4 regions of the Exiguobacterium sp. EF_C8 genome follow, and region 4 is predicted to be linked to each of the others. Evidence: riboswitches for the same ligand, from Rfam matches in the RefSeq annotation. Region 4 holds a riboswitch; each other region holds the start of a gene.

Region 1 (7,816 bases), 220 kb from region 4:
GGAACTGTCGTTTCGGTCTCTTTTTTGAACACGTTGAAGGAGGAATGCGATATGCGACATCGCGTATGCGCTGCGTTGATTGAAGAGCAACAGATTCTAATGGTCGAGTTACATACCCCTTCCCGGACATTTTGGACGTTACCCGGCGGAGGTGTCGAGAACGGTGAAACTAAAGAGCATGCCGTCGTGCGAGAAGTGTTAGAAGAAACGCATCTTCACGTCACGGTCGAACGGAAACTTTACGAGATTTCAATGGATCAAGGAACAGAGACATGTTTTCTCGTTCGCCGTGTCTTAGATAGTCCTGAACCTCGACTCGGGATCGATCCTGAACTATCGCTTGATCAACAAGAATTACGAGCTGTTCGGTTTCGACCATTAAAGGAGCTTCAAGATGATTCACAGATTTCTCGTTTGCGTCGACTATCGTAACGATATAATCTTTGATTTAAATGAAAATTTAATAACCGTATTTATACTTAAAAATAGTAGTCGGTAACTAAGCTTTTTGATAATCCAAAATCGCTCGATCCAGCGATAGAAAACGAGAACGTTATCAAGGTGTCGACTCTATCCGTTTTACCGAGTGGTCACAAATCGTATACGAATCGATAAGATATGAAAAAACGGATTCTCAGGCGCGGGAATCCGTTTTTTCATGCATTGTTCTTCTTTTGTTTCGCTGCCTCTTCTTCGACACGTTGCAACAAGCCCTGAACAATTTTCTCGTTTTCTCGTTCGCCACCGAGTGACAAGAGACTTTTCCCAACGAAGTTTGCCCCTTCATTTTTTCCTGTATAAATCAACAGACAACGAGCGTGTCCAAGTGGTTTGAGCGTAAACGTCATCTCAATCTTAAATATTTTAGCTAACGTGAATCCAATCGTATTTTGTTTAAAGTCCGGCTCATTCGTATAGGCTAAATCGGTCACGATGTAGGTTTCGAGTCGGTTGCCCTGCATGTACGTTTGACGATACGTCGAACCGACGACACCCGGTTTTCGTTCAATCACCTCATGCTGGACGACGTTCGGAATCAGACGTTGCAGCCGCGTGTGATCAAACAAGTGCCATGCTTCCTCAATAGGGATATCGAGCTGTCGTTCTTCTCTCCACGTAATCATAGATCCGCCCCCTTTCTATAGAAATACCCCGTCATCCGGTCTTTTAACGTCCGGTGACAGGGCGGGAGCCGATTCTTATTTTACTGTGCTTGTTTCAAGTGCAGCTCCGAGGAACTTTGCCAGTTCGAGCATGCCGTAGCGTCCTGCAGCTGCCTCAGCATCCGAATTGTAATTTGTATTCGTATTGACGTCATACGTATAGATCGTACCTGACGCATCCTTGATGAACTCGATACCTGCGACCGCGATCTGGTTCGCTTGGAGGAACGCTTCGTACTTTTCAATGATTGGATCATCGAAGCCTTCAACGATTTGGAACTTCATCGGTGTTTGCGGCGCTTCTTCACCAACTGGGCAAAACAAGTCATCAATCACACACGCATCAGCTGGGCAAAGTTCGAATCCTTCCGACGTATCGACTCGGACCGCATAGACGAATTTTCCACCTACGAACTCACACCGCGTGATGTAAGGTTCTGGTGCTTGGATGTACTCTTGAATCAACGTGATGCCATCGACTGGTTCGTCGAATGTCGAACCATCGAGATAAGCTTCAAGTGCTTCAATCGAATGGAATAACTGGACGCCGAGACCTTTCCCGGCACGGTTATGTTTCGTGATGAATGACGAAACACCGATTTCTTTTGCTGCTTGTACGATTTGATCACGTCCGACAGCAGCCGTTGTCTTTGGTACACGAATCCCAGCCTTACGTAACGCTGTGTATTGATTAACTTTGCTGACTTCAAGACGGAGCGCACGCGTTCCGTTAAAGACAGTCCGGTCATGCTCTTCTAACCAAGCGAGGACCCCTTCCGTCAACTCTGGCGCATAACGATGCCCCCGCGTATGCGAAGACGCACTCATACGACTGTAAAAGACACCTTCTGGCGGCAGTTCATCTAACGGTACGATTCCTTCATTCAAGTGCCACTGCTCGTACGGCAACTTGAGTTCTTCGAGACGTTTGATGAGATGATCCGTCCATTCTTGGTTTTCGTGGAGAATATGAATTTTTGTCATGATTATTGACCTACCTTTCGTTTCGCTTCGACCAGTGGCATTACGTCACGGGCAAAGCGTTCCATTTCTTCAAGTTGTGGTGAGAATTGTAACAAGAGCAACGTGACACCAACGGCTTCGAACGCTAGAATCCGTTCGGCAATCTGTTCTGGTGTTCCGATCAAGTTCGGTCGCAGACCACGGTTCGAGACGGAATAATCATTTCGTTCGACCTGTTGTTCGAGTTGCGATTTACTGATGAAATCTTGATAACCGGCATAACCGGCGCTGTCTTCCTTAACGTCCGTGATGCGTTGCCACTCAAGAAGCGCTTCTTCTTCCGTATCCCGACAAATGATGTAGGCAGCAAGACCGAAGCTCTCAAGCGGTGCGTGTCCCGTCGCTTCCCGGCGTACTTTCATATCATTGATTTTATGAGCTACTTCTTCAACAGTGCCTCCATGCATGACGTAGGCATCACAATGTTCGACGATCGTCCGTTTTCCGGCTTCACTCTCTCCACCAGCGTAGAGCTTAATCCCCGGACGCTGGACGGGTTTCGGATGGAGTTCTGCCTGTTCGATCGTGTAGTGATTGCCGGAGAAGCTGTACGGTGACGCATCTGCCCATAGTCCTTTCATGACCGTGACGAACTCTTCCGTTCGGGCATAGCGTTCATCGTGTGCAGTAAAAATACCGTTGTATTGTTTTGCTTCTTCTGCCCACCAGGCTGAGACGACATTGAGCGTAAATCGCCCTCCACTCAACTGATCGATGTTTGCCGCCATCTTCGCCGTCGTCGCTGGATTATGGAACCCGGAACGAACCGCTGTCATGATTTCAAGGCGTTCTGTTGTTGCAGCAATCGCCGCTGCCGTTGTCCATGCCTCAAGACTCGGTTCCTTGATGCCTTTGATATCGTTCAAGTTCAATTCCGCAATCAACGTCGTCGAGAAGCCGATGCGTTCAGCTGTTTGTGCGACTTGTTTCGCATAATCGAATGTCGCTGGCATCTGTTCATCCTCGACGTTACGTAACCATCCCCCAAAAATCGGTAACCAAAAACCATACTCCACTCCATCGTCCCCCTTATCATAAAAAAAACGCTCTTTTCGAAGTTCGAAAAGAGCGACGGTATCTTGTCCTGTCCGCTCTTATCTTCAGAAGGTATTCCTTCCTGGAAGTAGCACCTTCCGCCATAGCGGGGTTGCTGAAGTGTCTTCGGGCCAGTCCCTCGACTTCTCTAGATAAGATGTGTTGCATTCATCGTACAGAATTCATTGAACTAAAGCAACCATTAAACCGTCTTTTCCTATCGGATTTATTCCAAAGAAAAATCCCGACGTAGTGTCGGGATTCGGAATTAGTATGGTGCGACGAAATCTGATGTCTGCTCTGGCGCCTGCTCCCCACGAATACGATCGTAGAATTTGGCAAGCGTGACACTGAAGTATGGTCCGACCCATAGGACAGCAAGACCAAGCGTAACGATAACAAGCAACGCCCAACCGATAAACGATAAGAAGAGCAAGAATGCTTCCATCTTGTGTCCATCCATGAGTTGCCGTGAGCGTGTAATTGCTTCGAGAATACCGATTGACGGCTCATCCCGAAGGATGTAGTACGTCAACAAGTAAGAGAATGACTTGATGATACCAGGGATGATTAAGAGTAACGTCCAGAGCGCGATAAAGATGAACTGAACAATGGCCAGCCCCACCACTTTCAGGAACATACCATATGGCTCAAACAAATCCGTCACTTTCGTTTCTTCGCCACGAGCAATCGACATGGCAATCCATGTCCAACCGACTCCTACTGGAATCAATAAAATCGACACCAATGATACAACGAGATCTATACTACTAGACGGCTCATCGATATCCGATCCAAATAAATTAGGAACACCCTGAATAATACTAAACAGCAGAAAAGCTAGGACTGCAAATCCCCAACGACCGCTGAGCGACTCCTTCGCTGCTTTTTTTAATTGAGATGACATGAGTAAGGTCCTCCTTGAAAAATAAGTTCTCACCTTACTCTACGGCTTAAAACTTCTAATGTTTCACTCTTTTTTCAATAATTTCCCGTCTCGTCACTGGTTGAGCCAAACACGCTCAAGTTGTCGTCCACATGTTAGAACGAACGTTGAACATCGAAGCGCTCCATCACAAACGAAATGTCATGTTTTTTATCTATGTACGCTGATATATCTCCACAGCCGGATCCCGTTGCTTGTATTTCGCGACGATGACGATCAGGACCGTGATGATCACAAGCAGGAACCAAGAAGACAACTTTCCGAGATCAACGACTTCCCATCCTCTTTCCTGATGCGGATAGACCCACCCTTTAAAGAACGTCACGATATTCTCAGCGATCCAAATAAAGAACGCGATCAGTAAAAAAGACAGGACGAGCGGCATCCGGTAGATCGTCTGCTCGATCGTAAAATGAACCCATGACTTATAGAAGACAAGGACGACGAGGACCATCAATAGCCAGCGTGCATCGAAGATCCAGTGGTGGGTGAAGAAGTTGAGATAGACGAGACTGCCTACGCTGATCGCAAGCCAAGGTGGTGGGAATGCTGTGAAGCGTAAATGAAATCTTCGGAACGCTTGACAGACATAACTTGCGACACTTGCATACATGAATCCTGCATACAAAGGAACACCAGCCACTTTCGTTAGAGCCTGTTCCGGATAACTCCAAGACCCAACGTTCACTTTGAACAGTTCAAGTGCTAGACCAATCACGTGAAAGAGTAAGATCAGTTTGAACTCTTCCAGCGTTTCATAACGCGTGACAAGTAAGACGATTTGGACGAGAAGACACCATAGCAACAGGAGATCGTATCGAGCGACCGGTTCAGCAGGAAGATAACGTGAAAGAGCAAGCGCTGCGAAAATCATGACGGGAAAGACGCAACAGACGGCTTCTATGTATGTAAAACGAATCAGGTGTCGGATCGCTTTCATCCTGTCATCTCCTTTTTTCTTCAGTATACGTTTCTCTTTCGACCTTCCCCTCCTTCTTAAGATGGAAAAAACGGAAAATTTCGTCTTTCTTCTTCTACTTTCCTCATGATACAGTTAACGAATCAATTATTTTTAAGAAATGAGGTGTTAGACATGACGCGTCATCGTGCTTCCTGGTTATTACGCGCTACGTTAAAGTGGGGACTCTTCCTACTCGGTTTATTTTTACTCGCTCTCGGCTCATCGATGATGATCACGGCTGAACTCGGTGTCTCGACGTGGGATGTATTGCATCTCGGTCTCCAAAAGAAAACACCACTGTCCGTCGGAACGATTATTTTGCTCGTTGGTCTATTACTCGTGTTCGTTAAGTACACATTAGACCGCGTCACACCACAAATTGGAACACTCGTCAACGCGATTTTCGTCGGTGTCTTCATGAATCTTGTCCTTAATTCTCATCTCTTACCCTCTTTTGAGTCGATCTGGTTGAATACGATCTGGTTGATTTTCGGCATCTTCATCATCGGCATGGGGGCAGGTCTTTATGTTGCTGTCGGATATGGAGCCGGTCCACGCGATGGGTTGACGCTGACACTTGCAGAGCGATTTGGAACGTCGATTCGTCTGATGCGGACGATCATGGAGGTCACGGCATGCGGCATTGGCTGGTTGCTCGGTGGTCCTGTTTTCTTCGGTACAATCCTCTCGATTTTCTTAATCGGACCATTCCTACAATTTTGGTTGTTCTATTTCCGTCGGATCATTGCAGCGATCGATGCAAAAGGAATTCCAGCGTCTAAACGCCAAATTAGCTAAGTCGCCTGACTCGATATCATTCCGCGTGAATGATATCTCTTTTTATGTTAAAAGCAAATAAGTTGCGCCATCAAATTAAACACGTTATATTCGTTTACATATCAATCTTTGATACGTCAAAGGTTTCTTCGAACGAAGGGAAGGATGTGATGGATTGAGTATCTCCTGCACTGAAAAAGGACGGTTGATCTATGCACTCGTTTCTGTCAATAAGACGATTGCTCAAAAATTCGATCTCTGTACGGATGGTTTTAGTCAGACTCGAATGGATCTACTCGCTCAACTACAAGTCGATCAAACGATTAGCCAAAAAGAGTTACAAAAACGCGTTAATGTGGATCATGCGGCAGTGACCCGTCATCTCAAGCACCTGGAATCGACCGGGATGATTGCTCGCGAGCGTTCAGCTGCTGACAATCGGGTGATTCTTGTTTCTTTAACGGAACAAGGGGCGACGCGCATCGCTCAATTACGCGAACAAAAAGATGAGTTTCTCGAGGATCTACTCGAAGGATTCTCTGCTGAAGAACAACGGACGTTAGCTGAGATGATTCAGCGCATCGAAGCAAACGCTGACGCATTACCTAAACTAAAAGAGGAGTCGATTTAATATGGCAACGCAAACTCAAACAGACTTCATGGAAATCGTTAAAGGACGTCGCTCGATTCGTAACTACGACACGAACGTAAAAATTTCAAAAGAAGAAATGACACAAATCCTTGAAGAAGCAACACTTGCACCATCTTCCGTCAACATGCAACCATGGCGTTTCCTCGTCATCGATAGCGAAGAAGGAAAAGCAACACTTGCACCACTCGCGAAATTCAACCAAGTCCAAGTCGAGACATCTTCTGCTGTCATCGCTGTCTTCGGTGACATGAACGCAGTCGATCAACTCGAAAACATCTACGACACAGCTGTTGCGAAAGGGCTCATGCCACAAGAAGTACGCGATCGCCAAGTACCTGCAATCCAAGGCATGTACAGCAGTATCTCAGCAAACGATTTGAAAGATAGCATCATGATCGACTCAGGTCTCGTTTCGATGCAATTGATGCTCGTCGCTCGTGCGCACGGATATGATACGAACCCAATCGGTGGTTACGAAAAAGATCAAATCGCAGAAGCATTCGGTCTTGAAAAAGAGCGTTACCTCCCAGTCATGTTGCTTTCAATCGGTAAAGCAGTAGATGCAGGATACCCATCGGTTCGCCTACCGATCAACGACATCGCAGACTGGAAATAAGTTTTTCACACCACAAAAAAGAAAAAACATACACAAGGGAGATTGAATAATTATGACTACTCAAACAACAACGGACTTCATGGAAATCGTTAAAGGACGTCGCTCGATTCGTAACTACGACACGAACGTAAAAATTTCAAAAGAAGAAATGACACAAATCCTTGAAGAAGCAACACTTGCACCTTCTTCTGTCAACATGCAACCATGGCGTTTCCTCGTCATCGATAGCGAAGAAGGAAAAGCAACACTTGCACCACTCGCGAAATTCAACCAAGTCCAAGTCGAGACATCTTCTGCTGTCATCGCTGTCTTCGGTGACATGAACGCGGTCGATAGCATCGAGACAATCTACGATATGGCTGTTGAAAAAGGTCTCATGCCACAAGAAGTACGCGATCGCCAAGTACCAGCCATCAAAGGTTTCTACCGTCCAGAAGACGTTGAAACATTACGTGACAGCATCTTGATCGACTCAGGTCTCGTTTCGATGCAATTGATGCTCGTCGCTCGTGCGCACGGTTACGACACAAACCCAATCGGCGGTTACGAAAAAGATCAAATCGCGGAAGCATTCGGTCTTGAAAAAGAGCGTTACCTCCCAGTCATGTTGCTTTCAATCGGTAAAGCAGTAGATGCAGGATAC
Region 2 (7,816 bases), 160 kb from region 4:
AAGAAAAAGGGTTGGACCGCAGTGAAATCCTATCGTAAAGGCAACACAAACTACATGCTGAATCTGGACCATGCCGCCGTTTATGAGAAGAAAGGCAACTATGTGACGTACTTCTTCGATCAACATGACGGCAATAAAGTCAAAGCGACACTTGCGATTCCGAAAGACGTCGAAGCGAAGAAAAAAGGCTTCTACGGTACATCGTCAAATGCGCTACGGACGACGGATGAGAAATTGATGCTTCGCTTGATGAACTGGGAACGCGCTGACTATAAGTTGAATCCGTTAGCACCGTACACAGCATTGAAGCCGGTCACCCGTGGTCACAGCGAAAACATGGCGAAACATAATTTCTTCTCGCATACAGATCCACAAGGTCGTGATCCGTTCGACCGGATGAAACGCGGGGGAATCACGTTCAGCTATGCTGGTGAAAACCTCTCGATGGGGTATCCGAACGTCTTTGCCGCGCATTGGGGTCTAATGAATTCACAAGGACACCGAGAAAATATTTTGAAAAAAGAGTACAAGCAAGCCGATGTCGGTGTGGCATTCCGAGACAATGCACCGTACTTCACGATTAATTTCCGAACACCTTAAGTATGTAAAAAAGAGGATGACATTTCACGATGTCGTTCTCTTTTTCATGAGATTGTTTGTTTTATACTAAAGGCAGGAGGTGGGGCGATTGGAAATCCGTCGATTGAATCCAGAAGATGCAGTACTCTATAAAGCATTGCGATTAGAAGCATTACAGAATCATCCGGAAGCGTTCGGCTCCGATTATGAAGCGGAAAAAGATCGACCGGTCGACCAGTATGCTACGCGATTTCAGAGCGAACAGGCAGCGACGTTCGGTGCCTTTCATGAAGCGCAACTCGTTGGGGTCGTCACCGTTGTCTGCTCCGAGCTAGACAAGATGCGACATCGAGCCAATTTATTTGCGATGTACGTCACTCCAAGCATCAGAAAACAGCAGGTCGGACAGCAATTGGTACAAGAGGCATTACGGGCATTAGAGGAACGTCCTTGGATCGAGCAGGTTCATCTCTCGGTCGTTCGGACGAATGAAGCCGCTAAAGCCTTGTATCGGTCGCTTGGCTTCGAATCGTACGCGATTGAACCGCGGGCGTTGAAAATCGATGGTACCTATCATGATGAAGAACTCATGTGGTATCGGTTCTAACACAAAACGACCGAAATTCAATGAGAGATGATCTCTTTTGAATTCCGGTCTTTTTTAAAATCAGTTTGCCCAATTTGGTTTGCTGAAACCTTTGAATGATTTTTCGATGACTGTGTTGAATGCATCGGATTCGACAGCTGTCTTCAGGTCTTTTGCGACTTGTGAGTCTGCATCTTTCGTTTGGACAGCAATGAGGTTCCGGTATTGCTCGTCCATCGTCTCAAGTGCTAACGCATCGAGTAAATCGAATTTCGCAGCAAGCGCGAAGTTCCCTGGAACTGCTGAGACATCAACGCTTTCGATGGCACGTGGCAGTTGCGCTGCTTCAAGCGGCTTGATGACGAGTTTCTTCGGATTTTTGACGATATCTTTCTCTGAGACGGTCAGTGGATCGACATCTGGCTTCAGTTCGATCCAGCCTTGTTCTGCCAAGAGGTTCAGCGCGCGTGCCTGGTTCGTTGGATCGTTCGGTGTCGCGACTTCAGCGCCTGTCTTGACGTCGTCAAGTGTCTTCGCCGTTTTACTATACAGTCCCATCGGTGCCGTCGGGACTGTGATGAGTCCTTTAAGGTCGAGCTTCTTTTCTTTAGAGAACGTCTTCAGGTAAATCGAGTGTTGGAATAAGTTAGCATCGATATTGCCACTACCGAGTGCGATGTTTGGTTGGATATAATCGCTGAATTCGACGATTTCGACTTTATAGCCTTTCTTTTCGAGTTGCGGTTGAATCGCTTGTTTGACCATGTCGCTATAAGGACCGCTTGTCGCCCCAATCTTGATCGTCTTGTCTTTTTCATCAGCGCTGCTGTCTCCGCATCCTGCGAGGATTCCTGCACCGAGTAAGGCTGTCGCTAAAAAGGCATATCGTTTTTTCATGATTCAACTCTCCCTTTATATGTATGATTAGCGCTTGTCTGTTTTTCGCGCTAGTTGATTGCCGAGTGCTTGAATGCTCTGGACGATGACGATGAGGACGACGATCGTCACGATCATGATGAGATTATCGTAGCGATAGTAACCGAAACGGATCGCGAGGTCACCGACACCTCCACCGCCGACGATACCAGCCATCGCCGAGAAGCCGATTAAGCTGATCGTCGTTAATGTGATGCCCTGAATGATGCCAGGGAGTGCTTCCGGTAAGAGGACACTGACGATGATCCGTAATGGTTTCGCTCCGCAGGCTTCCGCTGCTTCGATCAGACCAGGTGGAATTTCACGGAGTGATGTTTCGACGAGGCGCGCGAGAAACGGAATCGCTGCGACACTAAGGCTGACGGACGCTGCCGTCGGACCAATCGTATTATCAAGCAAGAACTTCGTTAATGGAATGAGGGCAACAAGCAAGATGATGAACGGCAAGGACCGGACGATGTTGACGACGAAGTCAAGGACACGTCGGATGGCAATGTTTTGAAAGAATAAACCGCGGTCGGTGACGAACAGGAGAATCCCGAGTGGAATCCCGACGACCAATGCGAAGGCAAGCGAAATGCCAACCATCCACGCCGTCTCACCAAGTGCCTTCAACAACTCGGGTAACATCGTTTGTATACGATCAAGCCACATCCTGAATCACCTCGAGTGTATGAAGTTCCGCCGCAAGCCAGTCGAGGGCAGGTGCGATTTGATCGGAGGATCCCGTCAAGCTGACGATTAAGACACCAAAAGCGACGTCTTGGATGTAATCGACTTTTCCGTGCAGGATGCTGACCGAGATATCGTATCGACGGATGGCTTCCGATAACGTACTTTCACCGGTCTTCTCGCCCGTGAACTGCAGGCGGATGATCTTTCCCGGTGTCGCTTGCAAGATGCGTTCCGGTAGCTCGATCTGGAGTGCCGTGTCGACGTAATGTTGTGTCACCGGATGTTTGGCTTGACTGAACAAATCGTATGTAGAGGCGACTTCGACGACTTCCCCTTGCGACATGACCGCGACACGATGGCAAATCTGTTTGACGACATCGATCTCATGCGTGATGAGGACTATCGTCAATCCGAGTCGTTCATTCAAATCTTTCAACAAATCTAAAATCTGCAGCGTCGTGACCGGATCAAGGGCAGAGGTCGCTTCGTCACATAACAAGACGGTTGGATCATTCGCGAGTGCCCGGGCAATCCCAACGCGCTGTTTTTGTCCGCCGCTCAACTGACTCGGGAAGTTCGTTTCGAATCCTTCGAGTCCGACGAGTGAGACGAGTTCACGGATCCGTTCCGGAAAATCTGCTCGTTTGACGCCAGCAGCCTTCAGTGCGAAAGCAATGTTATCTGCGACATTACGCGACTGGATCAATTGGAAATGCTGAAAGATCATTCCTGTCCGCAAACGAAGTTGACGCAAATCTGCTTTTGACATCCCACCGAGCGAGACACCGTCGACCTTGACCGTTCCTTGTGTCGGATGCTCGAGACCGTTGATCAGACGAAGTAACGTACTCTTACCGGCACCGGATTCACCGATGATCCCAAAGATTTCTCCTTTTTGAATCGTCAAATCGACATCCCGTAATGCGAAAATCGGGGTCCGGTCTCGGACGAACCGTTTCGTAATCTGTTTGAATTCAATCATTTGCTCATCTCCTTGTACAAAAAAAGTCGCTTTTTCCTAGTAGCAGAGCAACCAGAAAAAAGCGACGAAAGTGTAAGATTTCGTAACTTATCTCTCAGAATGAATCCATTCTGTAGGATGTGGCACCGTTCCTGATAGGTGGTTGCCGGACGTCGTTGGGCCTAATCCCTCGGTCGCTCTCGATAAGTAGTTATGCTGTTGGGATTTACTTTAACGGAAATGATTCCCATCTGTCAAATATTTTTTCAGAATTATTCCGCAACGGGTGTCCGGAACAGGTTGAGCGTTCCGATTCGGTCGACGGCCTCCTCTAGCCGTTCGACGTCAGCAATTAAGCTGATCCGCACGTAGCCTTCGCCGTATTCGCCGAAGAATGATCCAGGGGTAACGGCGACGTGTGCTTCGTCAAGCAGATGATCCGTGAAGCTTTGGGACGTGTATCCTTCCGGCACGGGGAGCCAGACGAAGAAGGAACCGCCCGGTCGTGGTCCGCTCCAACCGATTGCATCGAGTTTCGCGAACAATGCATCGCGTCGTGTTTCGTATAAGCTACTTAACTCACGGACACATGTTTGGTCACTCGTCAGGGCAACGGTCGCTGCATGTTGGATCGGTGTGAAGGCACTGACGTAGAGATGTTCCTGATACGTCTCGATGCTTGAGATGACGGACGGATTTCCGATCGCGAAAGCGATTCGGAAGCCAGACATGTTGAAGCGTTTCGAGAGTGAGAACAACTCGATTCCGACATCTTTCGCCCCTTCCGTCTGCAAGAAGCTTCGTGTGGGACCATCAAAGCTGATGCCACCGTAGGCTAAATCATGGACGACACAAATATCATGGGCATCCGCGAAGGCAACTGTCTGTTCGAAGGCTTCTGCTGTCGCTGTCGCACCTGTCGGATTACTCGGGTAATTGAGGAACAACATCCGGGCGCGCTCGACATCTGTCGTATCAAGTAAATCGTAATCCGGCAGGAAGTTATTTTTCTCAAGCAATGGAAGCGTAATCGGGTAAGCACCAGCAAGTGCTGCTCCAGACAGGTAATCCGGGTACCCCGGATCCGGGACGATGACACCTTCTCCAGGATTGACGATCGTTTGTGGTAAGGCGACGATTCCGGCTTTACTACCGAGAAGAATTGCGACCTCGGTTGCCGGATCGATCGTGACGCCGAATTCGTTCGCATAAAAGCTCGCGACGGCTTGCTTTAAAAAATCATGTCCACGAAATGGTGGATATTGAAGGTTTGTTGGCTCATCGATCGCCTGTTTCAAGGCGTCGAGAATATGTACGGGCGTCGTTTGATCGGGTGTTCCTTGACCAAGGGTAATGACATCATGTCCGGCAGCTTTCACAGCACCGATTCGGTTCGCAAGTTCTGCGAAAACGGGAGCAGGAAGCCGATCGATGGCGATGGATGGAGCGAAATGTTTCATGGATGTGTGCCTCCTTAGTAGTATTGTCGTCAAGGATAACGAATATTCAGTCAAAAGAAAAGAACTTTTTTGAGATTCAAAAAAATCGTCCAATAAACAGGTACAGATATGTGGAGCGGGAATAGAGAGTAGGGAGAGGAGTGAGGAGATGAAGCGAGCTAGCTGGAAAGAAGCAGTCGTCTATCAAGTCTATTGGCGCAGTTTTAAGGATTCGAATGGGGACGGCATCGGTGATTTGCGAGGTGTCATCGACAAGCTAGATTACATCGCATCGCTTGGTGTCGATATCGTCTGGTTAAATCCATGTTACCGTTCTCCAGACATCGATAATGGCTATGATATTGCCGATTATTACACGATCATGGACAAGGCGGGGACGATGGGCGATCTACAAGAGTTGATCACAGCGGCTCACGCACGCGGCTTAAAGATAATTCTTGATTTGGTCGTCAATCATACGAGTGACCAGCATGACTGGTTCCGTCAGTCGCGGGACCGAATCCACGACAAGGATGATTGGTACATCTGGAAAGATGGAACGAAAGAGACGCCTCCGAACAATTGGCGGTCGTACTTTGCGCCGAGCCCGTGGACGTGGAGTGAAGAGCGCGAACAATATTATTTCCATTCCTTTGCGAAAGAGCAACCGGACTTAAACTGGGAACAACCGGCTGTCCGGCAAGCGATCTACGACATGATGAACTGGTGGATCGCTCAAGGGATTGACGGTTTCCGGATGGACGTCATCAACTTGATCAAAAAACGTTCGCTTGAGGATGTCGTCAATCCGTTTGATCTATCGTATCTCGGGAATCAACCAGGTGTGCACGACTTCCTTCAGGAAATGCATGCGAACGTCCTTGCCGGGAAAGACTTGTTCACGGTCGGTGAGATTCCGTTCGTCGGTCCAGAAGACGGTCTGTTATATGTCAGTGAAGAACGTGAAGAACTTCGAACGCTGTTTCACTTCGAAATCGCGGACGACATGGAGGCGATGGATCTTTTACGTTTCAAGGAAATTCAGAAACGATGGTATGACGTCTTGTATCCGTTAGGCGTCAATTCACAGTTTCTCAACAACCACGATCATACGCGACAAGTGACCCGCTTCGGCAGTGAACGATACCGAGTCGAGAGTGCGAAACTACTCGGTTTGATGTTGCATACATTACCTGGCATTCCATACGTGTATCAAGGAGAAGAGATTGGGATGACGGGGATTCGCTTCTCGGATCCGTCGCTCTATCAAGACGTCGCCTTTCGCAATCGATATGAAGAGCGCGTCGCTGGCGGCGAGGATCCGGAGGTCGTACTCTCGTCAATGCAGTTACTCGCACGCGATAACTCCCGCACGCCGATGCAGTGGGACGGTACGCACGCGGCAGGCTTTACGAGTGGGAAACCGTGGTTAGCGGTCAATCCGAATTACACGGACATCAACGTCGCACAAGCAGAAGCCGATCCATCATCCGTACTTGCCTTCTACCGAGCATTGATTCAGATGCGAAAGGATCATCCAATTATGGTCTATGGTACGTATCGCGACTTAGCTCTTCATGATCCGTATCTCTACATCTATGAGCGGGAACTAGAAGGAGAAGTGTGGCGGATCGTTCTCAACGTGCATGACGAACCGATGCAAACTGCCTTCGTTTTATCACAAGATAAGTTGCTTGTGTCGAACTATCCAGATATCTCGGATGAACTACGTCCTTATGAAGCACGTGTATATCGATATACTGTTACAGAACAGAATTGAATTGCTGGACGAAAAAACATCCGCGACGTGTCAGGAACGCGTCGCGGATGTTTTTTCGTGTGTTATTTGAAAGGTGACGATTTTTTCGTCTGTAAGACTTGCGTGAATCGATCGACGGCTTGGCGCATCTCGTAACTTGGTCCAAGGATGAGGGGACCATGTCCGACGGCAAGAATATCCGGAGACAGTTCCGTTAATTGATCGGCGGAGCGAAGAGCAACGTCCGGATCCCATGTCGCAAGTGCTGGGAACGGAAATTGCCAACGGACGTCACCGGAGACAGCGAGTCCCCCTTGTGTCTGAAAGGCATCTCCGGCGATTAGCATCCGACTACCTTCATGCCAAAGAGAAATCGAACCAGGTGTATGACCTGGCGAGGCGATGACGCTGAGGCTACCGACTTGTTGACCACTTTCGAGCAATCGATCTGGACGTGTTTTGATGTTTTTCGGAATACCGCCTTTTAAGGGGGTCGTTTCGCCTTCGCGTAGCGTCTCGTCCCCACTGAGCAATGCGGCATCACGGTAACTGATGCAGACTTGAGCGAGAGGAAAGGCATTCGCAAGGAAGTCGAGCGAGCCGACATGATCGGCATGTGCGTGTGTCAGGATAATTGCGCCGAGCGGTTTTTCTTGCTTTCGAATATAGTGATAAAGCGCCTTTGCGTTGATTCCGAGTCCGGCGTCAATCAATGTCAAACTGTCTGCTTCTTCAAACAGGTAGCAATTGACCGGGAAAAAGGATGGGGTCGTCTGCAATTGGTGTAAACGTTCGATGATCGTGACACGCATCGGCTTCACTCCTTCAAAAAGTAAATAGACTTCTTCTTTAGTATCGTCTGTTTTTGAATAGGCGTCTAG
Region 3 (7,816 bases), 710 kb from region 4:
TCATATCGTCACCTCCGATCGTGCTAAATCATGAACGATATCGTGGAACGTCTCAAAAGGTGTATAGGCGATATCATTTTCTTCACACAACGTGATCAGATAATCACGGGCATAGACACGATCCGCTTGTTTTGCGAGTTCGAAGTCCGTCACTGAGTCACCGATGACGATGATGACGTCATCGTCTTTGCATAATGTACGGGCAACGGATGTTTTACAACAGCCGCATCCCTTCGTGCAATGGGCATCGCAGGCGTGTGGCCAATCGATGTGGACGAATGGACCACTGAAATCGGCAATGTTACAGTAAATCTGCTCTTGCTCGAGGAACGGTGCTAAGATCGGTTCGACGAAAAAGTCCATTCCACCGCTAACAATCGAAAAATGGATTCCTTGACGACGACTGTACTGAAGCAACTCCGAAAATCCTTCGCGAATGACGGCGCGCTCCATCAAGAAATCAAGATAGTCCGCTTTACCGTCGGACGGCAGAAGCGCGAACATCTGCCCGACACCACTTTGGATCGATAACGTCCGGTCGAGCACGCCACGTTTCAACGGTTCGAAGTCATTCACTGGCACAAATACCTCCATGAGTGCAATGATGTTATCCTGCATCGTTACGGTACCGTCGAAGTCACAAAGAATTCGTAAGGTCATGACTTGATCCCCCAAGCGTCAAGCGCGACTCGTAATTCTTCATGTCGTGACGCAGCATTCGATAGGGATTCATTTGCGAGTGCCGCATCAAGTGCTTGACGAAAAGCGATAACACCAGCCGCAGCACCTTGTGGATGACCATGTACGCCACCACCAGCGTTGATGACGGAATCGATCCCGAAGTCGCGTACGAGTTGAGCGACGAGTCCTGGGTGAATACCGGCTGAAGGGACAGGGAAAATCGTTTTCGTCTGACCGAGGCGAGTCGCTTCGACCGCGATGCCGCGGGCGACGTCCTTCGGAAGAGCGACATTGCCGTAAGGTGACGGGAATAGCGTTAAATCTGCACCAGCAACGCGCGGTAATGTGCCAAGTAAGACAGGCGCTGCAACACCGTGGTTCGGGCTGGCAATCAATGCACCGCTGTAAGCCGGATGATTGAAAATGGGAACGTTGATCTCCGGATCACTTGCCAATTCACGTAAGACGTCGAGTCCGTATGTGAAGGTATTCAACAAGAAAGCAGTTGCTCCAGCGTCAATCAATCGTTTGGCTTGATCCTTGAGCGTAAAGACGGGACCACTAAGTGTGATCGCATACAACGCACGTTTACCGGTCCGGTGGAAATGAGCATCGATAACCTCACGTCCGATCCGTGCCCGATCAATCGTTGGTGTCAACGGATTGTCATATAGGATCTCATCGTCCTTGACGAGATCGATCCCACCAGCAAGTTGTCCTTCGAGTTGATCACGAAGGAACGATAAATCGCGTCCGATGACCCCTTTGAAGATGCTCATTAACAGTGGACGATCTTCGACACCAATCAAGGAACGAACCCCTTCGATCCCGAACTTCGCACCTGGAAAATCCGACGTGAATGTATCGGGTAGTAGCAATTCTGTTAATTTGATTTCACCGTCGAGTGAGAGTTTTCCGAAGACGGTCGTTAAGATCGCAGAAAAGTCGCGCGATACATTGTGTTCCGGGTAACGAATCGTGATATAGCCTTTACCGTCGCGCTCTTCCGTATGTACGACTTCTCCTTTGAACGAGGCGAGTTGTTGTTGCTCAAGATGATTCAGCTCCGTCCAGGAACCAACCGTCAGACCAAGCGCGAGTTGTTCGGCACGTTGCTCCAGTCGATCGCGGGCGGTCAATTGATAAGTAGCTGTGATGTAAGCCATGTCTTTCCTCCTTCAATAAAAAAATGGTCTCTCGTCAGCGACAAGAGACCATGAATGATTCGAACGTGGACTCTTATCTGTCAGCTTAGTAGCTGCAAGAATTAGCACCGTGCCAAAAGGTCGGTTGCTGCGACATCGTAGGGCTTGTCCCTCCGTCTGCTCTTGATAAGAATTGGATGAAATTGTGAAATCTAATTGCAATTTTTACATGAGAGTCACGACTTGTCAAACTATTTTTAGAAAATTTATTTTTTTGAAAATACTCTTTCTATAGATGGCATGAAAACGATGTCCATTTCTCCCTGATTTTAGTTTGACAGCAGGGAAGAGGATTGCGTAAGATTCAAATCAATATCACACACGACAACTACATACGACTCTTATCGCGAGTTGGCAGAGGGAATTGGCCCGATGACGCCGCAGCAACCGACCACTTGGCACGGTGCTACATCCAACAGACGTTTCGTCTGAGAGATAAGAGGACGCAGTGACTTTCCTGCGCCTCTTTTCGATGACGAAAAGAGGCGCTTTTTCGTGTATCACACAGGGGGAACTGAGATGACATACAAAGCATTTACAGAACAGGACGCGATCGAACGGGTCCGCTCACTAGGACTGATCGGCGACGGAGCCGTCGAAGCAGAAGAGATTGGCGACGGCAATCTCAACCTTGTCTTTCGAATTCGAGAAGGTGAACATCGATTGATTCTAAAACAAGCACTCCCGTACGCGAAAGTCGTCGGTGAGAGCTGGCCACTATCACTCGAGCGGGCGTGGATCGAGCAATCCGCACTCCGTGAATTCGCCCGGCATGCCGTGCCGTTCGTACCGCGTGTTTTTCATGCTAGTCACGACGAGGCGTATACGGTCATGGAAGATCTTTCACATCTGACAATCGTTCGAAGCGGTTTACTCGCAGGTGAACAGTATCCGTTGCTTGCGGAACATATTGGTTCTTATCTCGCTCGGACTTTATTCCATACATCGGACTTTGCGCTTGGTCCGGTTGAAAAAAAACGTGTCGCCCGAACGTACTACAATCCGGACTTGTGCGACATCACGGAAAAATTAATCTTCACGGATCCGTTCCATGACGCGGAGACGAACGAGATTGAAGCCGGGCTTGAAGAAGAGGTGGCACGTCTATGGGCGGACGATGAGTTGAAACGCGAAGTCGCAAAACTCGAAGCGCTTTTCATCACGAAAGGAGATGCGTTGCTACACGGCGATCTACATACAGGAAGCATCTTTGCTTCGGCAACGGAAACGAAAGTCATCGATCCAGAATTCGCCTTTTATGGTCCATTCGGATTTGATGTCGGACAGTTCATCGCCCACTTATTCTTTGCAGCATACCCGGATTATTCAGCACTTCGTGATGCCCGGATTCGCGACATCGATACGTTCTGGCTGACGTTCGCTTCGACGTTCCGCGCCTTATGGGAACGCGAAGCCGTCGAACCATTCCGGACATCGGGACTCGTCGACGATGTACTGAGCACGATCTTGCAGGATGCCCTTGGCTTTGCCGGTTGCGAACTGATTCGTCGGACGATCGGACTCGCACCAGTCGCTGATTTAGAAACGATTAGTTCTATGACGGAACGACTAGAACGAAAACAACATGCTTTACGTTTAGGATCGGCGTTAATCAAACGTCGGACCGAATGCCGGACATTTGATGATTTACGAAACTTCGACGTAACGGAGGAACTTAGCCGATGAGTACATTCGTTCAAAGTATTCGTTATGAAGATCGTGTCTTGACGATTCTCGATCAGACACGTCTACCGCAGGAAGAACACTATGAAGTCATTACCGATCTTGCACAAGCGGTCGAAGCGATTAAACAACTGCGCGTCCGAGGGGCGCCTGCGATCAGTTTATTTGGCGGATTCGTACTCGTTCAAGAGGCGTACCGGTTTGAAGCAGAACTGTCGATCTATAAGCAGACTTTGCTTGAGACATCAGCGACGTTACTCGCGACACGACCGACGGCTGTTAACTTACGAAATGTCCTTGATCAATTGAATCCAATCATTCAAGACGGGACGTCGGTAGAAGAGATCCGCGAACGGCTCGAGCAGCGGACGATTGCCTTATACGATCAGGATGCGCAGACGTCACGTCAAATCGGGATTCATGCACTTGAATTGTTCCAGTCAGGTAACCGGATCCTAACGATCTGTAATGCTGGATCGATTGCGACCGCTGCTTATGGAACAGCACTTGCGCCGTTCTATATCGCAAAAGAACGCGGCATTGAATTATCTGTTTTTGCGAGTGAGACGCGACCATTACTGCAGGGAGCACGACTGACGACATGGGAGCTACAACGTGCCGGCATCGATGTCACGCTAATTACAGATAACATGGTCGCCCATACGCTGAAAGAAAAACAGATCGATGCAATCATCGTCGGGGCGGACCGGATTACACGCAACGGAGATACGGCGAATAAGATCGGAACGTTCCAACTAGCATTACTCGCTCAAGCTTTCGGTATCCCGTTTTACGTCGCAGCACCGCTCTCGACGTTTGATTTCTCACTTGTTTCCGGAGACGCGATCGAAATTGAAGAACGTGATCCGCAGGAAGTGACGACTGTCCAAGGTGTTGCGACAGCACCAGAAGGAGTTACTGTCTTCAACCCGGCCTTTGATGTCACACCACACACCTTAATCACGGGCATCATCACCGAACTTGGTGTCATCACGCAACCGAATGAAGAAACGATTGAACAATTAACAGGGCTTCAACCCCTCGGATAAGGAGATATGTCATGAAAAAACTAGCTTACGCCGTCCTAGCACCGGCACTGTTACTAGCAGCTTGTGCGAATGGAGAAGCCACGACGAAAGTCGTCAAGGATGTACCAAAAGGAGTTCAATCGGACGTCAAGATCGCCGTCATCCGTAACCTCGCATCGGACGACCATACGAAGCAATTCCTTGATGGCGCACGAAGTGAAGGAGAAGCGCTCGGCTTTAAAGTCAGCACGTTCATTTCGGAAGGTAACGATGTCAAGTTCAAGGAACTGGTCGCGCAGGCGATTCAGCAAGATTATGATGGGCTCATCATTTCGCACGGTAAGGAAGACTATGCCTATGACATGATCAAACCAGCAGTCGATAAAGGACTGAAGGTCGTGACGTTCGATACGGTCACGAAGAAAAAAGGGGCATCTCTACAAGACGTGACGGAAACGTTCCAAAACGATCATCAACTTGCGAAGCTATCACTCGATGAAGTGACGAAGGTGACGGACAAAAAGCCGGTCCGTGTCATCAAACTCTGGTTCGGACCAGGTTTTGCCCCGCTCGATCGTCGTCAAGAAATCTATAAGACGTACGAAGCAGACGGCAAAATCAAAACGCTTGAGACGGTTGGACCGACGAACTTCCAAGATGTCCAAGGGGATATCGCGACAAAGATGAATGCCATTCTCGCGAAATACCCGAAAGGAAGCGTTGATGCCGTTTGGGGAGCATGGGACGAAGTCGCAAAAGGCGCTTACAAATCGCTCAAGGATAATAAACGTCAAGAAATCCCATTGATCTCGATCGATGTCTCAAATCAGGACATCAACCTGATGCGTGAGAAAGGCAGCAACTGGGTTTCGACGAGTGCGGTGGATCCGTTCTTGATTGGACAAACGGACATGCGACTACTGGCTAAGAAAATCGCCGGAGAGAAGACGCCGGATAGCTTTGATCTCGATGCGAAACTCGTTGAGCAGAAAGCATTGAAGCAGGACACAACGATGTATAATCTCGATACGATCATCAAAGGTTGGAGTACGTCGGATAAATTCAATGAGCCGTGGATGGACCGGTTGCGTGACGTCCATAAAAAACAATGACGTCTATCAATCATCACCTGGAGATGACTGGGATTTCACTTGCGTTTCCGGGAGTCCAGGCACTCAAGCAAGTCTCCTTTGAGGTGAAGTCTGGTGAAATTCATGCGCTTGTCGGTGCGAATGGTGCCGGTAAGTCGACGCTGATGAAAGTCTTATCCGGAGCGGAAACAGCGGATGAAGGCATCATCCGTCTTGACGGAAAAGAGCTGTCAATTCAATCTCCGCGTGATGCAAAACGAATCGGGATCGATCTCGTCCAACAAGAGGTTGATGTGGCACTTGTCCCGTATTTGACGGTTGCTGAGAATATCTGTCTCGATCTGTTGACGGACGGAACAATGACGGGTTTGGTATCCCAACGCCGTTACATACAGCGTGCAAAAGAAGCGTTAGCGACATTACAGGCGGATATTTCCGTCAAGACACGTGTCGAAGAATTACGTCTTGCTGAAAAGCAACTCGTATTGGTTGCACGCGCCCTCGTTCAAAAACGTCGTTTTTTAATTTTGGATGAACCGACGGCACCTCTCAGTCAGGCGGAAACAAGCCATCTCTTTTCAGTCGTGCGTCGTTTAGCGGAACGAGGACTTGGGATCATTTTCATTTCCCACCGTCTACAAGAATTGTATGACATTTGCGACTCCATCTCGGTCATGCGCGACGGTCAACTCATCTCGCGACATCTTTTGACAGACATCACGAAGGAAGCTGTCGTTGAGCAGATGCTCGGGCGTAAGCTTACGTCTGTCGCGAAAACGTCACGGGTCAATGCGACGAACGTACTGACGGTCGAGAGTGCCACGAATGCGGACGTCCACGACATCTCCATGACGGTTCAAGCAGGGGAAGTCGTTGGTATCGCAGGTCTTGTCGGTGCCGGTAAAACGGAATTATGCAAAGCATTATTCGGTGATCGCCCGTTTCAGGAAGGGGAGGTTCGTATAGGTGGAAAAGCCCATCGCCTTCGCAATCCACAAGCTGCGATTCAAGCGGGAATTGGTCTCGTTCCGGAAGAACGGCGAAAAGAAGGAATTCTTGTTGCCGATTCTGTCGCAGAAAACCTGACAGCAGCGGCAGCTCATGATTTCGTCAACCGCTGGGGGCTGATGGATCGTCGCAAAGAAGCAGATCAGGCATCGCAATGGGTCAAGGAGCTGGGCATTAAAGTGGCAGACGTGAAACAGGAAGTAGGTCAACTATCCGGTGGGAATCAACAAAAAGTCGCCATCGGAAAATGGTTACTGACCGATGTTTCTGTACTCGTCTTGGACGAACCGACAAAAGGTGTTGACGTCGGAGCCAAACAAGATATCTATCGTCTGATTGACGGACTCGCGCAACAACAAAAAGGGATCCTTTACGCGACGAGTGAATGGGATGAACTTTTGACCGTCACGGACCGAATCTACGTCATGTTCGATGGACGGATCGTCCATGAAACGAAGACGGCGGATACATCAGAAGAAACCTTGTTGTGGTATGCGACAGGAGGAGGGCAACGATGAATGAGGCAGTATCAAAACAAACGAACCGAGGGAAGGGTTTACGTCCTGTCCTCGGATTCTTGAACGACTGGGGGATCGTCCTCGCGATCCTTGCCCTCGTCCTGTTTTTTGCGACGACGGCTCCAACATTCCTACAAGGGACGAATTTGATTAATATTTTGCGAAGTATCTCCATCGTGACGATTATCGCGATCGGCTTGACGGTTTCTTTGACGGTCAATGGATTTGATTTATCGGTCGGGTCGACCGCGACGCTTGCGAGTTCTTTCGTCGTCTCGTTCTTCGTCTGGTACAGTCTACCGCTCGGTGTCTCGATTGGTTTAGCACTTCTCTTATCTCTTAGCGTTGCTCTGGTGAACATCTTACTCATCGTCTGGTTTAAGATTCCGGATTTGTTTGCGACGCTTGCAACGATGTTCATCGTCGAAGGTGTCGCAATGACGTATACCGGTGGTGGTTCAATCAGTGCCGGAATGCCGCGCCTGGACGGTACACCAACAGTCGGCACGATTCCGGAGGCTTTCGCGAAAATCAGCCAGGCGCCTTGGATCATCGTCATCATGCTCGTCGTCGTCGCTGTGACACACGTCTTCTTAAGCCAT
Region 4 (7,816 bases):
CGCGACATCTTTTTGTTGGTAAAGCGACGCGATCTTTTTCAGTTCTTTTTTGTTCTTGTCTTCCGTCCGTGTCGCGATGATGTTGATGTATGGTTTTGCTGTCTCGTTCTCATGGACGATCGAGTCCTTGATCGGATTTAGTCCTGCGTCAACAGCAATACCGTTATTGATGATCGATGCAGCGACGTCCGGTAAGACGCGTGGCGTTTGTCCAGCGACGATCGGAACGATTTTCAGTTTCTTCGGATTTTCAACGATCTTATCGACCGATCCATTGCCGTCGAAGTCGTCCGGTAATTTGATCAAACCTGCTTCTTGTAGTAACAAGAAGGCACGTCCCATGTTCGTCGCTTCGTTCGGAACAGCGATTTTGCCACCGACTGGAATATCTTTGACGTCCTTATATTTATCTGAGTAAATGCCCATCGGTGCAATGACGGTCGTCGCAATCGGTGACAGCTTCAACTTATGTTCCTTCTTGAAGGCGTTGAAGTAGGAAATCGTCTGGAAGGCATTGGCGTCGATCTCACCCTCAGCCAGTGCCATGTTCGGCTGGACATAATCGGAGAACTTGACGAGCTCGATTTTGATGCCCTCCTTTTCCGCTTTTTTCGCGACGTAATCCCATACTTGAGTGTCTGAACCGCTGACCCCGAGCTTGATCGTCTTTTCTTCTTCTCCTGATGCTGAGCACCCGGCAAATAAAATCGTCGTTAATGTTGCTCCAATCGCTACTGCTTTTTTCATGGCTGAATCGCTCCCTTGATTAATGTCTTCTGATTTTTCGTGCGACGATGTTGCCTGTCGTCTGTAAGCCTTGGACTAAGATAACGAGAATCCCGACCGTGATGATCATGACTTTCGTGTCGAACCGTTGATAACCGTACGTAATTGCTAAGTCACCCAAACCGCCACCACCGATGGCGCCTGCCATCGCCGACGCCCCGATCAAGCCGACTGTTGCAATCGTTAAATTAAGGATTAGTGAACCGAGTGCTTCCGGCAGAAGGAAGCGGAAAATCGTTTGGAATGGCGTCGCCCCCATCGCTTCTGCTGCCTCAAGGACGCCTTTATCGACTTCAAGTAACGAGCTCTCGATCAGACGCGCCATGTACGGTGCGGCGTAAAAGACGAGCGGGACGATGGCGGCTTCGGTTCCGATCGACGTCTGGACGATCAACCGTGTCAACGGGATGATCGCAACAAGTAAGATGATGAACGGAATTGAACGGAAGATATTGACGATACTGTTGAAGAATGTGAACAGCGGGACGTTCTCGAGCAATGCCCCTTTCCGGGTGACGACGAGCAGGATGCCGAGTGGTAAACCGATCAAAGTCGAAAATAATAACGACACTGACACCATCGTCATCGTCTGCAAAAATGCTGTCCAGATATCACTGTAGTTAACTAGCATCAGCAAGCACCTCCTCGACGGTCACCTGTGCCTGATCGATGTACTGTAAGGCCCGTTTTACTTCGATTGTTTCACCGATCAGTTCAACAAGTAATGTACCGAACGGTGTTTCCTGTAACTCCGTGATGCTACCGTGCAGGATGTTGACATCGACGTCGAAGCGTTTTGCGACTTGCGATAAGAGTGGTTGCCCGGTGTGATGTCCGAGAAAATGAATCTTATAGATCGGATGCGCATTCCGTGACTCGATCAACTGACGAATTGATGCCGGAATTTCATCATGCATGACGGAGCGGACGAAGTTTTTCGCTGTCTCGGTCTGCGGATTCGAAAAGACATCAAAGACTGTTCCTGACTCGATCAGCTTCCCAGCTTCGATGACGGCGACCCGGTCACAAATCTCCCGGATGACGCCCATCTCATGGGTGATCAAGAGAATGGTGATCCCGTATTCCGCATTGATGCGTTTTAATAACTGGAGAATATGATGTGTCGTCTGAGGATCGAGTGCTGACGTCGCTTCGTCACATAAGAGCACGGATGGTTGCGTCGCTAGTGCCCGGGCGATGCCGACACGTTGCTTTTGTCCGCCGGATAATTGATCCGGGTAATGATCCGCCTTGTCCGCGAGATCGACGAATTCGAGTAATTCCGTCACCCGGCGACGAATCTCGTCTTTCTTGATACCTGCGAGAACGAGTGGTTTCGCAACGTTCGTAAAGACCGTGTTTGCATTCAATAGATTGAAGTGTTGAAAGATCATCCCGATCCGCTGTTTCGCTTGGCGTAATTTTTTTGGTGATAGTTGTGTTAAATCCTCCCCGTCGACCGTCACTGTTCCTGACGTCGGTCGTTCTAACAGGTTGACGCAGCGGAGCAATGAACTTTTCCCGGCACCGCTAAAGCCGATGACACCGAAGATTTCGCCTTTCTCGATCGTCAGGTCGACACCGTCGAGTGCTGCGATCGTCTGATCCTTCGTGACGTACGTTTTTTTGACTTGATGAAATGCAATCATTCCGTTTTCCCCCTTCATTCAACAAAAAAGGTCCCTTCTTGAGAAACAAGAAGAGACCTGGATCCGCACAGTGGCAGAATCCACTCCACTCATCTCTCAGACATCTGTCTGATGGAATTGGCACAGTGCTCATAATGAGTCTGTTGCCGAGGTTTCGTAGGGCCAGTCCCTCCACCTCTCTGGATAAGTATTGCGGTATGAAATTCGTATGTGTGTTGTTGCGTTGTTGCTTATGTCGTAAAACTAATTTTTACATTACGGGTCGAACCTTTAAAAGTCAACCAACTTTGCAAAAATAATCCATTTGGCGCATATCGATTGAGTCATAAGTTATGAGTTAGCTGAAAGAACAAATCACGATTCGTCCAGAACGATTTGACAAGGCATTTTCGGTCGTGCTACCATCGTTTCAATGATTAATCCGACAATTCCAATATGATATTTATCAAGAGTGAACGAGAGACCTGGCTCTATGACTTCACGGCAACCTGCAATCTGTAAGGTGCTCCGACCAGCAAAGCGCGGCTTTGGATGATACGGTGAAAAACTCGTGGGCGTCCAAGCAATGACGTTGACGAGTTTTTTTCACGAATGGAGGAAAAATAGTAATGATGAACTATCCTGTATTGACTGGTGCTGAAGCATTTTATCTTCAAGGTGGACCGATCGGCATTTTAATCTGTCATGGTTTTAATGCGACCCCGCAAAGTGTTCGGGATGTCGGTGAGGCATTTGCTGCTAAAGGATTCACTGTCTATGCTCCACGTTTGCGTGGTCACGGGACGAACGTCCGTGAGTTCGAACAATCGACTGCTCGATGTTGGAAGCAGAGCCTGCAAGACGGCTATGCACGTTTACAAGAAACATGCGATCAAGTCTTCGTCATCGGTCAATCAATGGGCGCGACGCTCGCACTATCGCTCGCCGCTGACGGGATTCCATTTTCAGGCATCATTACGATCAATGCCGCTCTCTCCGTTCCGTCTTATGAAGCACTGTCGTTTGAAGATGGTCCACAATACCTACCTGAAGGGGCACCGGATATCAAACGGTCTGCTTTCGAAATCATCTATGACCTCGTTCCGAGTCGTTGTGCATTCGAACTCGTCCGCTTGATGGATGAGACGAAAGGACGCCTTGGATCAATCCTTCTACCGACATTGATTCTTTACTCGGCGACCGATCACGTCGTTCCGCCGTCGAGCTCGGATTATCTGCATCAGCATATCGGGACGAATGATAAACGAAGCTACTGTCTCCTCAACTCGTACCACGTCGCGACCCTCGATCATGATCAGGATTTGATCGTGCGTGAGACGATTCGTTTCATCGAACGCTCGAGCCGTTTCTCACAAGAAACGGGATAATAAAAAAAACAGCTATTCGTCTTCACTTAGAAGCGAACAGCTGTTACATCAAAGGACGACCATCATCGGTTCGTCTTTTTTGTTTATCCTTTTTGGTGTTGCATCGTTTGGAGCGGCTTCGGCTTTCCTGGCACTTCATGGCAGTGGCGGCACCGTGGCTCATACGATTCTGAAGCGCCGACTAAAATGATCGGATCATCATAGTTCGCTGGTTTTCCATCAATCAAACGTTGTGTCCGGGAAGCCGGATCGCCACATGAGAGACAGATCGCCTGAAGTTTTGTCACAAATTCTGCGCGCGCCAGTAATTCCGGCATCTTGCCAAATGGCTCTGCCCGGAAATCCTGATCGAGTCCTGCACAAATGACGCGTTTTCCGTCTTGCGCAAGTGCTTCGATGACTTGAACGATCTCATCATCAAAGAATTGAACTTCATCAATTCCGACAATTTGTGTTTCTTGCGCTACTGCTGCATAGAGATCACGACTCGTCGCCATTGGAATCGCCACGACGGAATTTCCGATGTGAGAGACGACATGCTCTTCATGGTACCGGTCATCGATTGCCGGCTTGAATACTTGAACGGGCAGTTTGCCGTACTGTGCCCGTCTGACACGACGAATCAACTCTTCCGATTTCCCGGAAAACATACTGCCACAAATTACTTCGATCCAGCCGTACTGATTTATTACATGCATCATCGTCCGACACCGTCCTCTAAAAATAGTCACTTTAACGAGTATAGCTCGAAACGGTATTGAGAAAAAGGGTTGACTTCCGGAAATCAAAATTCATTTTTTCTTTACCTAGAATTTTTGTCCTTTCATTCCAACCTTCATCCATTTCCTGTACACTAAAGAAGAAGATTCTCGCGAAAGAAGGTGTCCCCGATTCATCATCTCTTACATGACATTCTGCACCAATATGGCGCCCTTGGTCTTTCCGTCCTTCTCGCAGGTGGTATCGTGGGATTGCCGGTTCCTGATGAGACCTTGCTCGTCCTGTCCGGTTTTTGGATGCATCAAGGCAATCTACCGCTGTTCGGTACGATTCTTGCCGCTTACGCTGGCAGTTGCATTGGAATGACGATTAGCTACGTGCTGGGCTTAAAACTCGGCATGCCCCTGTTGCATCGCGTCGGACCAAAGATGCGCATCTCAGAAAAACACATTCTCTCCGCTGAAGCCGGATTTCGTCGTTACGGCAAATCGGTCTTGATCATCGGTTACTACATACCTGGTCTTCGCCAACTCTCTGCCTTTTTTGCAGGTGTTTCAAAAATGCCGTTTCGCATTTTTGCGAGTTACGCGTATACAGGTGCTTTGATTTGGGTCAGTGTGTTCTTGGGCGCCGGCTACTTTGTTGGTCGTCATATCTCGTTCCATAAAATCGTCGACTACATCTTGGCACATCCAGATGCTATGCCGTACTTGATCGGGATCGTCGGCGGGATTGCTTTCTCGTTCGTCTTAAAGACGTACCTTACGTACCGTTCGCAATTCAGTCTATACAAAAACAGCCTGCTTCCGTAATGGAGGCAGGCTGTTTTTTAAGAACCGGCAAGTAATTACTTGCGGCCGTATTTTTTGTTGAAGCGATCGACACGACCATCTGCCGCGTTGAACTTTTGACGACCTGTGTAGAATGGGTGCGAGTCTGAAGACACATCCACACGGATGAGTGGGTACTCGTTACCATCTTCCCAAGTGATCGTTTCGTTCGAAGAACGAGTAGAACCGCTTAAGAATTTGTACTCAGTCGTTGAATCCATAAATACTACTTTGTTGTAGTTAGGGTGAATTCCTTGTTTCATGGTTGATTTCTCTCCTTCCGCCCTGGTCCATTTGCTGAGCCAGAGTAAGTTACCTTCCTATACTAAACGATTTTTTTACGCGTCGCAATAGTTATTTTTCCGTCGTCGTTTCCTTCTTGACGGTACGCGGTTTAGCAGGTGCACGTCGGACCGTCTTCTTCTTTTCTTTCTCAAGTTCAGCAAAAAATTCTTCATTATTTTTCGTGTCGCGAATCTTACGCAGGAACGTATCGACGAACTCGTTCGACTCGTTCATCGTCCGACGAATCGTCCAGAGCACATCGAGTTGCTCTTTCGGAAGCAAGAGTTCTTCCTTCCGCGTACCTGATTTGCGAATGTCGATTGCCGGGAAGATTCGGCGTTCCGACAGCTTACGATCGAGATGTAGCTCCATGTTTCCTGTTCCTTTGAATTCCTCATAGATGACGTCATCCATGCGGGATCCCGTCTCGACGAGTGCCGTCGCAAGAATTGTCAAACTGCCACCATGTTCGATGTTTCGCGCCGCACCAAAGAACCGTTTTGGTTTGTGGAACGCTGCTGGGTCAATCCCCCCTGAAAGCGTCCGTCCGCTTTGCGGCACTGTTAAGTTATACGCACGAGTCAAACGCGTGATCGAATCCATCAAGATGACGACATCTTTTTTATGTTCGACAAGTCGCATCGCCCGTTCAAGGACAAGTTCAGAAATCCGCACATGGTTGTCCGGTGTTTCGTCGAACGTTGAACTGACGACGTCTGCTCCCGGAACTGAACGCTCGATGTCAGTTACCTCCTCTGGTCGCTCATCGATCAATAGAATGATCAGCTCGACATCCGGATGATTCTCTTGAATCGAGTTCGCGATTTCTTTGAGGAGTGACGTCTTCCCTGCTTTTGGTGGTGCGACGATCAAACCGCGTTGTCCAAACCCAACCGGTGCAATCATATCCATGACACGAACCGATAAATGACGCGGCTCTGTCTCAAGACGCATTAAACGATCCGGATAGATCGGTGTCAGCGCCGGGAAGAACAAACGGTTACGCGCTGTATCCGGTGCTTCGCCGTTGACGGCTTCCACACTAAGTAACCCTTGGAAACGTTCGTTTTCCTTCGGTGGGCGTACTTTACCTGTGACGACATCACCATTACGTAGATTGAAGCGTCGGATTTGAGAAGCGGCGATATAGATATCTTCAGAGGATTGGGAATAATTGATAGGGCGAAGGAAGCCGAAGCCACCATCGTTTTGCATTTGTGGATTACCAGGGATGACTTCAAGTACCCCTTCGAGGAAATAAAGACCTGTTGATTCCGCCTGTGCTTTTAGAATCTTGAACATCAACTCACGCTTACGGGCTTCCCGATATTGCGGGACATTCTTCGTCTTTGCGATTTCATATAATTCTTTTAATGTCAGCTGGCTCAATTGAGCCAAAGTATAGGAACGTTCAGATTTATCTTTTTTATCAGTTGTTGGCATGTTTTTCACCTATTCTTTATAAATTCAACTGCATTCAGCATACTTCCATACATACATCAGGAGGTATGTAATTTCTTTCGTGAACTAAAGGTATCATATTTTTTTAAATTCGTCGTCAACAATCCTTTGCGTTTCTTACTTTGTAATATTCAAGGATATTATTTCAGTTATGTTACAAAAGCATCTATTTTGTCTTCTAACTGAAAAAACGTTTTTAAGGGCGCGCATGCTAAGATATTCCTGCAGACAAAATTCTTACACAGTTGTAAGGTTCACTGCTTAATTACACACTTAATGATTTCATCATATAACTTACGGACGCAACACACTACATTAAAACGGAGGAATTCTTAACATGAAACGTTTTCTAGCATCGATCGCGACAGCAGCCTTAGTGGTTTCAGGTTTCACATCAGTGGGTACAGGTAAAGTTGAAGCAGCAACAGTCACGAAAGTCAAGATCACGGACAACGGTCTTCGTGTTCGGACAGCTCCTTCTACGAAAGCAAGCATCGTCGGGAAAGTCAACGCTGGTCAAGTCTTTACATACAAAGGCAAATCAGGCAGCTGGACAAAAATCTCATACGGCGGTAAAACACGTTATGTCTTCTCACAATACACAAAGACATACAAATCATCTTCAAGCGCTAAAAAATCAACGAGCACATCTTCTAAACGGACGAAAATCCTGAACGAAGCAGCGAAACATAAAGGTACACCATACGTATGGGGCGGA

The links. A riboswitch is a leader RNA that binds a small molecule or an ion and turns the genes downstream of it on or off. The one in region 4 is predicted to bind S-adenosylmethionine.
Region 1: another riboswitch for S-adenosylmethionine. It lies ahead of ACY2IG_RS16185 (LLM class flavin-dependent oxidoreductase); the one in region 4 lies ahead of ACY2IG_RS15005 (alpha/beta hydrolase).
Region 2: another riboswitch for S-adenosylmethionine. It lies ahead of ACY2IG_RS14235 (methionine ABC transporter ATP-binding protein); the one in region 4 lies ahead of ACY2IG_RS15005 (alpha/beta hydrolase).
Region 3: another riboswitch for S-adenosylmethionine. It lies ahead of ACY2IG_RS02535 (2,3-diketo-5-methylthiopentyl-1-phosphate enolase); the one in region 4 lies ahead of ACY2IG_RS15005 (alpha/beta hydrolase).

Annotation. Positions count from the first base shown of each region.
Region 1 covers NZ_CM143264.1:3,064,506-3,072,321, forward strand. Annotated here, with positions in the region: gene ACY2IG_RS16170 (NUDIX domain-containing protein) at 52-432, shown strand; gene ACY2IG_RS16175 (SRPBCC family protein) at 657-1,124, opposite strand; gene ACY2IG_RS16180 (ATP-grasp domain-containing protein) at 1,200-2,147, opposite strand; gene ACY2IG_RS16185 (LLM class flavin-dependent oxidoreductase) at 2,150-3,202, opposite strand; SAM riboswitch class I at 3,278-3,380, opposite strand; gene ACY2IG_RS16190 (DUF975 family protein) at 3,490-4,128, opposite strand; gene ACY2IG_RS16195 (DUF817 domain-containing protein) at 4,322-5,107, opposite strand; gene ACY2IG_RS16200 (YczE/YyaS/YitT family protein) at 5,261-5,926, shown strand; gene ACY2IG_RS16205 (MarR family winged helix-turn-helix transcriptional regulator) at 6,081-6,536, shown strand; gene ACY2IG_RS16210 (nitroreductase family protein) at 6,538-7,173, shown strand; gene ACY2IG_RS16215 (nitroreductase family protein) at 7,226-7,816, shown strand, end outside.
Region 2 covers NZ_CM143264.1:2,687,830-2,695,645, reverse strand. Annotated here, with positions in the region: gene ACY2IG_RS14255 (CAP domain-containing protein) at 1-600, shown strand, start outside; gene ACY2IG_RS14250 (GNAT family N-acetyltransferase) at 689-1,186, shown strand; gene ACY2IG_RS14245 (MetQ/NlpA family ABC transporter substrate-binding protein) at 1,247-2,062, opposite strand; gene ACY2IG_RS14240 (methionine ABC transporter permease) at 2,090-2,755, opposite strand; gene ACY2IG_RS14235 (methionine ABC transporter ATP-binding protein) at 2,745-3,758, opposite strand; SAM riboswitch class I at 3,843-3,947, opposite strand; gene ACY2IG_RS14230 (aminotransferase class I/II-fold pyridoxal phosphate-dependent enzyme) at 4,010-5,197, opposite strand; gene ACY2IG_RS14225 (alpha-glucosidase) at 5,346-6,956, shown strand; gene ACY2IG_RS14220 (MBL fold metallo-hydrolase) at 7,019-7,747, opposite strand.
Region 3 covers NZ_CM143264.1:461,889-469,704, forward strand. Annotated here, with positions in the region: gene ACY2IG_RS02525 (methylthioribulose 1-phosphate dehydratase) at 1-4, opposite strand, end outside; gene ACY2IG_RS02530 (2-hydroxy-3-keto-5-methylthiopentenyl-1-phosphate phosphatase) at 1-660, opposite strand; gene ACY2IG_RS02535 (2,3-diketo-5-methylthiopentyl-1-phosphate enolase) at 657-1,847, opposite strand; SAM riboswitch class I at 1,918-2,019, opposite strand; SAM riboswitch class I at 2,225-2,328, shown strand; gene mtnK (S-methyl-5-thioribose kinase) at 2,406-3,572, shown strand; gene mtnA (S-methyl-5-thioribose-1-phosphate isomerase) at 3,569-4,618, shown strand; gene ACY2IG_RS02550 (sugar ABC transporter substrate-binding protein) at 4,630-5,709, shown strand; gene ACY2IG_RS02555 (sugar ABC transporter ATP-binding protein) at 5,706-7,214, shown strand; gene ACY2IG_RS02560 (ABC transporter permease) at 7,211-7,816, shown strand, end outside.
Region 4 covers NZ_CM143264.1:2,847,071-2,854,886, forward strand. Annotated here, with positions in the region: gene ACY2IG_RS14990 (MetQ/NlpA family ABC transporter substrate-binding protein) at 1-747, opposite strand, end outside; gene ACY2IG_RS14995 (methionine ABC transporter permease) at 767-1,417, opposite strand; gene ACY2IG_RS15000 (methionine ABC transporter ATP-binding protein) at 1,407-2,435, opposite strand; SAM riboswitch class I at 2,522-2,625, opposite strand; SAM riboswitch class I at 2,875-2,976, shown strand; gene ACY2IG_RS15005 (alpha/beta hydrolase) at 3,044-3,802, shown strand; gene ACY2IG_RS15010 (thymidine kinase) at 3,886-4,500, opposite strand; gene ACY2IG_RS15015 (DedA family protein) at 4,684-5,334, shown strand; gene ACY2IG_RS15020 (type B 50S ribosomal protein L31) at 5,370-5,615, opposite strand; gene rho (transcription termination factor Rho) at 5,707-7,080, opposite strand; gene ACY2IG_RS15030 (C40 family peptidase) at 7,436-7,816, shown strand, end outside.